2 regions of the Lysinibacillus sp. GW823-FHT02G10 genome follow, and region 2 is predicted to be linked to the other one. Evidence: riboswitches for the same ligand, from Rfam matches in the RefSeq annotation. Region 2 holds a riboswitch; the other holds the start of a gene.
What was found. A riboswitch is a leader RNA that binds a small molecule or an ion and turns the genes downstream of it on or off. The one in region 2 is predicted to bind cobalamin.
Positions count from the first base shown of each region.

Region 1: it holds a riboswitch for cobalamin, as region 2 does, so the genes downstream of both, AC1RFD_RS16105 (ABC transporter substrate-binding protein) here and AC1RFD_RS20340 (FecCD family ABC transporter permease) in region 2, are expected to answer to the same signal.

Region 1 covers NZ_JBXAJI010000005.1:103,546-107,764, forward strand. Annotated here, with positions in the region: gene AC1RFD_RS16100 (FecCD family ABC transporter permease) at 1-814, opposite strand, end outside; gene AC1RFD_RS16105 (ABC transporter substrate-binding protein) at 811-1,779, opposite strand; cobalamin riboswitch at 1,917-2,099, opposite strand; gene AC1RFD_RS16110 (acyl-CoA dehydrogenase family protein) at 2,157-3,824, opposite strand; gene AC1RFD_RS16115 (class I adenylate-forming enzyme family protein) at 3,826-4,219, opposite strand, start outside.
Region 2 covers NZ_JBXAJI010000010.1:43,889-48,107, forward strand. Annotated here, with positions in the region: gene AC1RFD_RS20335 (heme ABC transporter ATP-binding protein) at 1-589, opposite strand, end outside; gene AC1RFD_RS20340 (FecCD family ABC transporter permease) at 595-1,641, opposite strand; cobalamin riboswitch at 1,788-1,974, opposite strand; gene AC1RFD_RS20345 (biotin transporter BioY) at 2,128-2,724, shown strand; gene AC1RFD_RS20350 (YdhK family protein) at 2,828-3,397, shown strand; gene AC1RFD_RS20355 (response regulator transcription factor) at 3,439-4,140, opposite strand; gene AC1RFD_RS20360 (sensor histidine kinase) at 4,118-4,219, opposite strand, start outside.

The DNA.
Region 1 (4,219 bases), on a different contig from region 2:
CAGAACCCCAAATCATCCTTGTCATATGCGGCACCACTAATCCTACAAAGCCAATTGTGCCAGAAACCGCTACAGCCGCTCCAGTTAACATGGAGCCACCTGCTAATATCAAATATTTACTGCGCTTTACATTAACACCTAAATGTTTTGCTCGCTCTTCACCATACAACAAGACATTTAATTCTCGTCTTTGTGTCCATAGCATAATTGAACCAACAATCACAAAAGGAATGATCATTTGGACATATGGCCAACCACGCATCGAAACAGAACCAAGTAGCCAGCCTATTACCTGACGTAATTCTTCACCAGATAAGGCAATCATTAATGAAATAAGGGAACCTAAAAAAGAACTAAAAATAACACCTGTTAATATCAACGTTTCCATTTTTAATGAGCGGTCTACGAGTCTAGCAAAGCTCATAACAACTACCATCGTAATGATAGCACCAATCATACTGAAGATTGGCAGCGCATACAAACCGACAACAGGTATAGAAATACTAAAAAAGATCGTTAAAACAGCACCAACAGAAGCCCCTGATGAAACCCCTAGTGTATATGGATCTGCTAATGGATTTTTTAATAAACCTTGGAAAGCTGCTCCAGCAATAGCTAGAGATGCGCCTACTAGTCCCGCTAATAACACGCGAGGCAAACGAATTTTCCAAAAGATATTGGCGGCTGTTTCATCAACCGCCTTATTCCACAATACTTCTAATGGAATATGAACCGAGCCTATCGCTACGCCACACCAGATGCTAATAAGAAGAAGCGTACATGTTAATGTATAGGCTAGTGCTATTTTTTTCACTTAAATACCTCAGGATAGATTGCTTTTGCTAATTCTTCTAGACCTTCAGCTAAACGTGGCCCTTGACGACTTGTCGTACTTTCATCTACCTGCACAATCGCATTATTTTTTACGGCATTAATCGTATCAAAGCCCGCACGTTTTGGTATTTTCGTTAAAATATCTGGTACATAATGATATGTCACCACGATGACATCTGGATTTTTTGCGATAATTTGTTCTGCATCAATTTTATACCAATTATCGCCATCTACAGCTACATTCTCTGCATTGATCATTTCAAGCATCGCGTTCATAAATGTACCATTGCCAGCTGTATAAATATCTGGCTCATCTGATGCTTCAACTAACACTTTTTTGGGTTCAACATCCTTGACTTTAGACAAAACTTCTTCTACTTTTGCCTTCATATTAGCGACAATTTTTTCTGCCTCTGGTAATTTCCCTGTAGCACGTCCAAGTTGCTCAATTGTTGTATATGTTTCATTAAAGTCTTGTGCATTTTTTACAACAAATACTTTCAAACCTGCTGATTCAAGCTGTGCAATAGCCTCTTCTGAAAGAGACATGCTAGATTCGTGTGAAAAAACGATATCTGGTTTTAAGGCAATAATTTTTTCAATATCGTATTCCATACCGCCAACCTTATCCTTCTCAGCTGCCTCTGGCGGATAATCGTCGTTGTCCGTAACACCAACTATTTCATCATTTAAACCTAGTCCAAAAAGGATTTCAGTATTACTTGGAATAAGTGAAACAATTTTCTCAGGAGGTGCTTCAAGTGTAATGTCCTTACCAAGGGCATCTGTTATCGTCATTGGGAATGTTGCTTCATCCACCTGTGCTGTTTCTTGCTGTGTTTGCTGCTCGTTAGATGGCTTGTTATCTTTTGCTTCCTGCCCACAAGCAGCTAGCAAGCCTACTGCTAAAAATGCTGATAATCCTATTTTCCAAAATTTCTTCATGTGAATCCTCCTTCGTTGATCCGTGCGACATTTCGCTTTATTCTACATCAAAATAAAACCCCTCATCTTTGATCGATGAGGGGGCAAAATCGCACCAAAAAAACTGATACAAAATCCACCACCCTATCCTCGTAGGTTGTCATGTCGTTATAAAGGCAGGTCTCCTGGCTAGTGCTACTTGCGATTTTTCAAGCCTTCCCGAAATCTTCAGTGGCATCATTTGAAAAAACTCACACTTACAGTGGCGGGACCGCATCGGAATTACACCGATTTCCCTTTTCACTTTACTTAAGTAAAGAACCTTTATAATATTCAGTTGATTTCATTATACATGAAAATGAAAAAAGTCGCCTCCATTCAAGACGACTCCCCGGCCATTATACAATTTCAGAAAAGTATTGGACTGTTTTCATTTGAGCACCCATTTCTCTTAATGACCATGTCTGTTCTAAATAAACGTCCGCTAGTTTTTCATATTTCCCACCAAATTTATGTGCCCACTCAACCGCTATGACACTTTCATAAAGGTGAGCCATTTTTTCCGCCATACCCTTAGATTCAAAAGTTTTCGTTGCCTCGTCTAAAGCGCTAAAAATTTGCAGTTTCACAGACATATTCGCCAATTGTTCTTTAACGATTTGTACTAGTGAGCTGTCAGCTAATTTGTCTAATCGTTCCTCCATCTCCTGTACAAACAGTTCATGAGCATGAAACTTATCTACTAAACGAATGAGTTCTAAGGCCAAAATATTAGCCGTACCCTCCCACACCGTTAACACTTGGGCGTCTCTTAATAAGCGGGGCGTTACAAAGTCTTCTATATAGCCATTACCTCCGTGTAATTCAATTGCCTCACTAGCATAATGAACAGCTTGCTCTGCTGTTTCCTTTTTCATAATGGCAATATATAAACGATTCATAATAAGATCTTGCTGAGTTCCCTGTCCACTTGTCACTTTATCGTATAATTGGATAAGATCAAAAACTGTCGCTACTTCCACGTGCAACTTAGCTGCAAATTTCCCTAAAGTATCCTGAATCATAGGGTACTGTGTTAAGGGCTTGCCAAATGCATGTCGATTGCTTACATAATGTTTTGCCTCTAAGAAGCCGCGACGCATAATACCAATTGAAGCGACTGCATTACAAATTCTAGAGAGATTTAGTGCTTCTAGCATATAATAAATCCCTTTATTTTGCTCCCCTACAACATAGGCAAGTGCACCATCAAATTCTACCTCACCAGAGGGAACTGCCCGAACGCCTAGCTTATCTTTCAGTCGGCGAATACGTAAATGATTTGTTGTTCCATCTTCTTTGCGCCAAGGAACTGCAAACAATGTTAAGCCTTTGGAACCTGCTGGCGCACCTTCTAGTCGTGCTAATACCATCGCTACACCACACATGCCCGCATTGGATGCAAAATATTTTTCACCATATAGACGATAAGCAGTGCCATCCTTTCTCGCCTCCACCACATTTGCACCTACGTCAGAGCCCCCTTGACGTTCTGTTAAAAAGGTCGCACCTTCATATAAATCTGTGTCACCTGTTGCACACACATGTGGTAAAAAACGCTGCTTTACCTCTTCATCTGCATAATGATCTAATAGATAGGCAGTTGCCATTGTCAATGTTACTGGACAATAAAAACCGGGCTCTGCATGTGATAGCAAATAACCTTGTGCAAAGCTATAAACATAATTCCCCTTGTGTCCTAGCTGCGGAATATGCTTGTGTACATAACCTACAATCCCAGTATTATATGTCTCTTCAATCGTTTTTTTATAGCCATCATTAACCCAAACCTCTGATATCTCTTCACCATAGGCATCATATCTTTGAAGGCGAGGCTCACCCTGTCGATCTGTATGCTTTGCCCTCGCATCAATATCACCTGCACATAGCTCACCAAAATCTGTTAACTCTCGTTGGGCATAGGATAAAAACTCTTTATCTAACATCATTTCCACTATTTTTTGAAGCGTGTCATCTTCAGTAAAAAAGTTCGTAGTACGCATTGCTTCTTGTTGTAATACTTTCATGCTATCTCACCTCTTGCCCCTTTAAATTTTGTTTTAATATTTTGCCTGATGCATTGCGTGGTAGCGCTTCTACTTTTTCAAAAATACGTGGTATTTTAAACTTTGCAAGATGCTCCTCTAAATAAGCTTTCAAAGCTTCCTCATGGATGTCTTGTTTAGCAGAATACACCGCCTTTACAGTTTCCCCCCATTGCGGATGTGGTACACCAATTACCGCAACCTCGAATATACCTTCAAAGCTCAATAAACAATCTTCAATTTCTTTCGGATAAATGTTGACACCTCCCGAAATAATGACATCCTTTTTACGATCTACGATCCAAATAAAACCATCTTCATCCTTGCGAGCTAGATCTCCGGTTTTTAACCAACCATCAATAAAGGCTTCATTAGTA
Region 2 (4,219 bases):
TATTCAAATCATGTAAAGCTGCTACTACGGTTAAATGCAAAGTCTGAATTAAATCCATAAGTTGAAGTTGATGTTGAATATCTAAATGATTCGTCGGCTCATCTAATATTAATATCTGTGCTTGTTGAGCGAGTGCCCTTGCAACCATGACACGTTTTTTCTCGCCACCAGAAAGCGAACTAAAGTCTCGTTTCTCTAAATGCGATATGCCCGTTTGTCTAAGAGCCTCTTTAACAATTTGAAAATCTTTCTCTTGATCAAGCTCTAACAGCTTTTTATGTGGGGTTCTTCCCATACTGACTAAATCATGCACAGTGAAATCAAATAATACGGGTGTCTCTTGGCTTACAACAGCCAAATTTTTCGCAATTGCTTTACTTGATTGCTTTAATATATCTTGCTCATTTAATACTACCGATCCACTTTCAGGTTTTAGGAGACGATACATATTTTTTAACAATGTTGATTTTCCGCTCCCATTAGGACCAATTAATCCAACAAATTGCTTTTCTTTTATTTGAATGCTTACATCATGCAGTATACGCTGATCGTAAATGGAGAATGATACTTGTTTCGCTTCTAATGTCATGGAAGTTAATCTCCTTCACCGAAAGAATAGTTGTTACGACGGAGAAGCCAAATGAAAAATGGTCCTCCACAAAAAGCTGTAATAATACCAATTGGCATTTCCTGAGGAGCAATAATAATTCGAGCAAAGGCATCTGCCCACACTAAGAATATTCCACCTATTAAAGCACTGATAGGTATTACGTATTTATAGTTTGAGCCCACAATTAAACGCACAATATGGGGAATAATCAAACCCACAAATCCTATAGAACCACTAACTGCGACAAGCACACCTGTTAATAGAGATACTAGTAGTATTAACTGAATGCGGAATTGCTGAAGATTAACGCCTAATGTCACTGCCGCCTCTTCTCCTAGTAATAATAAATTTAAATTGCGATAGTGTAGCCACAGTAGCCCAAATACAATAAAAAATACGAAAGCTGGAATCACAATATTATTCCATTTGGCTCCAGCTAAACTACCTAGCATCCAAAACATAACAGCCTTTAAGGCCCCTTCTTGCTTTGACATCATTAAAATAAAGTTAGAGATAGCCGTTAAGATAAAGGACACAGCCATGCCTGCCAATAGCAAGCGGAAAATAGAGACACGTCCCCCAACACGTGATAAGAAAAAGACAAGTGCAATGGCAAGTAATGAACCAAGGAATGCGGATACTGAAAGAGCGTAAATACCTAAAAATGAAAAGGCTCCTAAAATAATCACAGAAGTAGCTCCGACAGCTGCCCCTGAAGAAATCCCTAGAATATACGGGTCTGCAATAGAATTACGTACTAGTGCCTGAATGGCTGCCCCTGCAATAGCTAACCCCGCTCCTACTATCGCAGCTAGCAAAACACGAGGTGCTCTTATTTGCCAGATGATGATTTCCTGAGAGCGACTCCAATCTTGCTCGATCGAATTTTGTATAAAAGGAATTTTAGAAAGAATAACTTTCCATACATATAACGGTGTAACTGAAACTGAGCCAACCATTACAGCAAAGGTCATTGAAACAATTAATACCATGAAAAGTACGAAGGAAAATAACATAAATTTTTTATTCATCTGTTTTAAACTCCTACTGAATATTGATGAATGAAGCAATAAAAAAAGGTATCCCATGCGAAAATGCGCATAGAAATACCCAAGATTAAACAAAGTCAGAAAAATATCCAGCTATTGTCCGTAATTGCTTGCATCCTCGTGGGCATTACAGGTATTACTAAATGGCAGGTCTCCTGGCTTCGATTCACTATCCTATAATTGCCTTCCCATTCTTAAACAGTGGCAAATCATATTATAGGATTCCTCGTTACAGTTGCGGGACAGCGTCGGACTTCCACCGACTTCCCTTTTAAGTGACATTCAAAATGTCACACCAATAGTATTTGAAGTTATAAAATTGTGACGGTTCTATCATACATTTTTATAGATAGATAGTCTACTTCAATTTAATTCAGCAATTGAGTTAACTTATATAAATAATAAGGTTGACACAAATACATTCGTTTTTTACACTAGCAGTAATAACTTATAAAACGAGGTGAAATCATGGCAACTGTTACACAACATAGTCACCATAAGTTAAGAACTGTTGACATTACCTACATTGGATTATTTACAACGTTAATGATGGTGGGTGCTAATATCACTTCCTTTGCACCTTTTATGGTAGTTGGTGGTGTACCCATTACGCTTCAAACCTTCTTTGCAATTTTAGCAGGGCTTATTCTTGGTAGTAGAAAAGGTGCGCTTGCCTGCACAATTTATATGTGCGTAGGATTGGCAGGAGCTCCTGTCTTTGCTCGTTTCGGGGGTGGAATTGGCCAAATTTTAAGCCCTACCTTTGGGTTTATTATTACTTTTATATTTGCGGCATTTGTTGCGGGGTTAATCGTAGAACGAAGCGGAACAAAGAAAAGTTTTATCGTAGCTGCTTTGGTAGCAACGGCTATAAATTATTTGATAGGAACAAATTGGATGTTTTTTGCCTATAAGCTATGGGCAAGTGCGCCAGAGAATTTTTCATATAAGCTCGCTTGGCTTTGGATGATTCCTCCACTACCAAAAGATATTATTTTAGCTATTTTTGCTGGTATCTTCGCCCATAGATTACAAAAAACATTGAAGATCATGCCTAATCAATAGCATATCTCCCCGCCAGACTAAAGAAATGTTTTTCATAGGTTATATCCATCGTTTCTGCACATTTATTTGCTACATTAGGAGCACATAGTGAGGAGGATATCATATGAAATTCAATAAAAGATGGTCAGTCGGACTATTATCAGTAGTCGCTCTAATTAGTTTATCGGCTTGTACAGAGGATCAAACAAATCCTGCGTCCACTTCTAATGAAGCTGCTGAAGAAATGGATCATTCTACAATGAACCATTCAAGTTCTGGCGAAGTACCAGTAACGTTAAAAAAAGCTGAAAATCCGAAATTTCCTATAGGAAGCACAGCCATTATTACAGATGGACATATGGAAGGTATGAAAGGGGCCGAAGCAACAATAGTAGGTGCCTATACTACAACTGCCTATGTTATTTCCTATGAGCCTACAACTGGTGGAAAGCGAATAGAAAAGCATAAGTGGGTAATTCATGAAGAATTAATTGACCCACAAGAAGCACCACTGGCTCCTGGAACAGAAGTAAAAACGGACGCAACACATATGGAAGGTATGGAAAATGCGACTGTCCTTATTGACGAGGCTGTGCAAACAACTGTATATATGGTTGATTATACTTCCACTACAAGTGGTGAAGCTGTAACAAATCATAAATGGGTAACAGAAGAAGAGCTTAGTCCAAAATAATAGAAATAACCTCTACCTTCAATTCTGGTAGAGGTTAATTTCTAGCTTTTATGTTCCATTTGCTTTCTCTTTGCAGACTTATGCCATTTATAGCCGATGCCCCAAACGGTTTGCAAGTAATCATCCGCCGGAAAACCACTTTTTCTTAATTTTTCTCGTAAATTACGTACATGTGAATCAATGGTACGATCTTCAATCGTTACATCATATCCCCAAACGGCATGTATAAGGTGTTCTCTAGAAAATGCTCTATTTTGATAATCTAAAAATAGGGCGAGCATGGCAAATTCCTTTGGTGTTAATGGAATTGCCTTATGCTGAAAATATACTTCAAAGGACTCTCTATCTAAACAAAGCCCTTCAAAGTTAATCACTTTTTCTTCAGATATCGTTCTTCTTAATACAGCATGTATGCGTGCTAACAATTCTTCCTCATCAAAAGGCTTTAAAACGTAGTCATCAGCACCAAGATTTAAACCTTTTACAATATCAGCGTGTTCTCCTTTTGCAGTAAGCATAATGATAGGAACATCCCAAAACTTCCTAATTTCCTGGCAAACCTGCCACCCATCCATCTCTGGCATCATTATATCCAAAAGAACTAAATCCACATGCTCTTCTTCTAAAAAATCCAATGCCTCTTGTATAGAAGACATTGCTCTACAATTAAATAGTGGTTCCAAATAAAGGGTTAATAAATCTAACATTCTTGGTTCATCATCAATGCATAAAATCGTTTTCATTCATTTCTACTCCTTTAAATGATAATTCAAAAGTAGTCCCTTTATTTATTTCACTTCTAACCTTTATTTCTCCCCCATG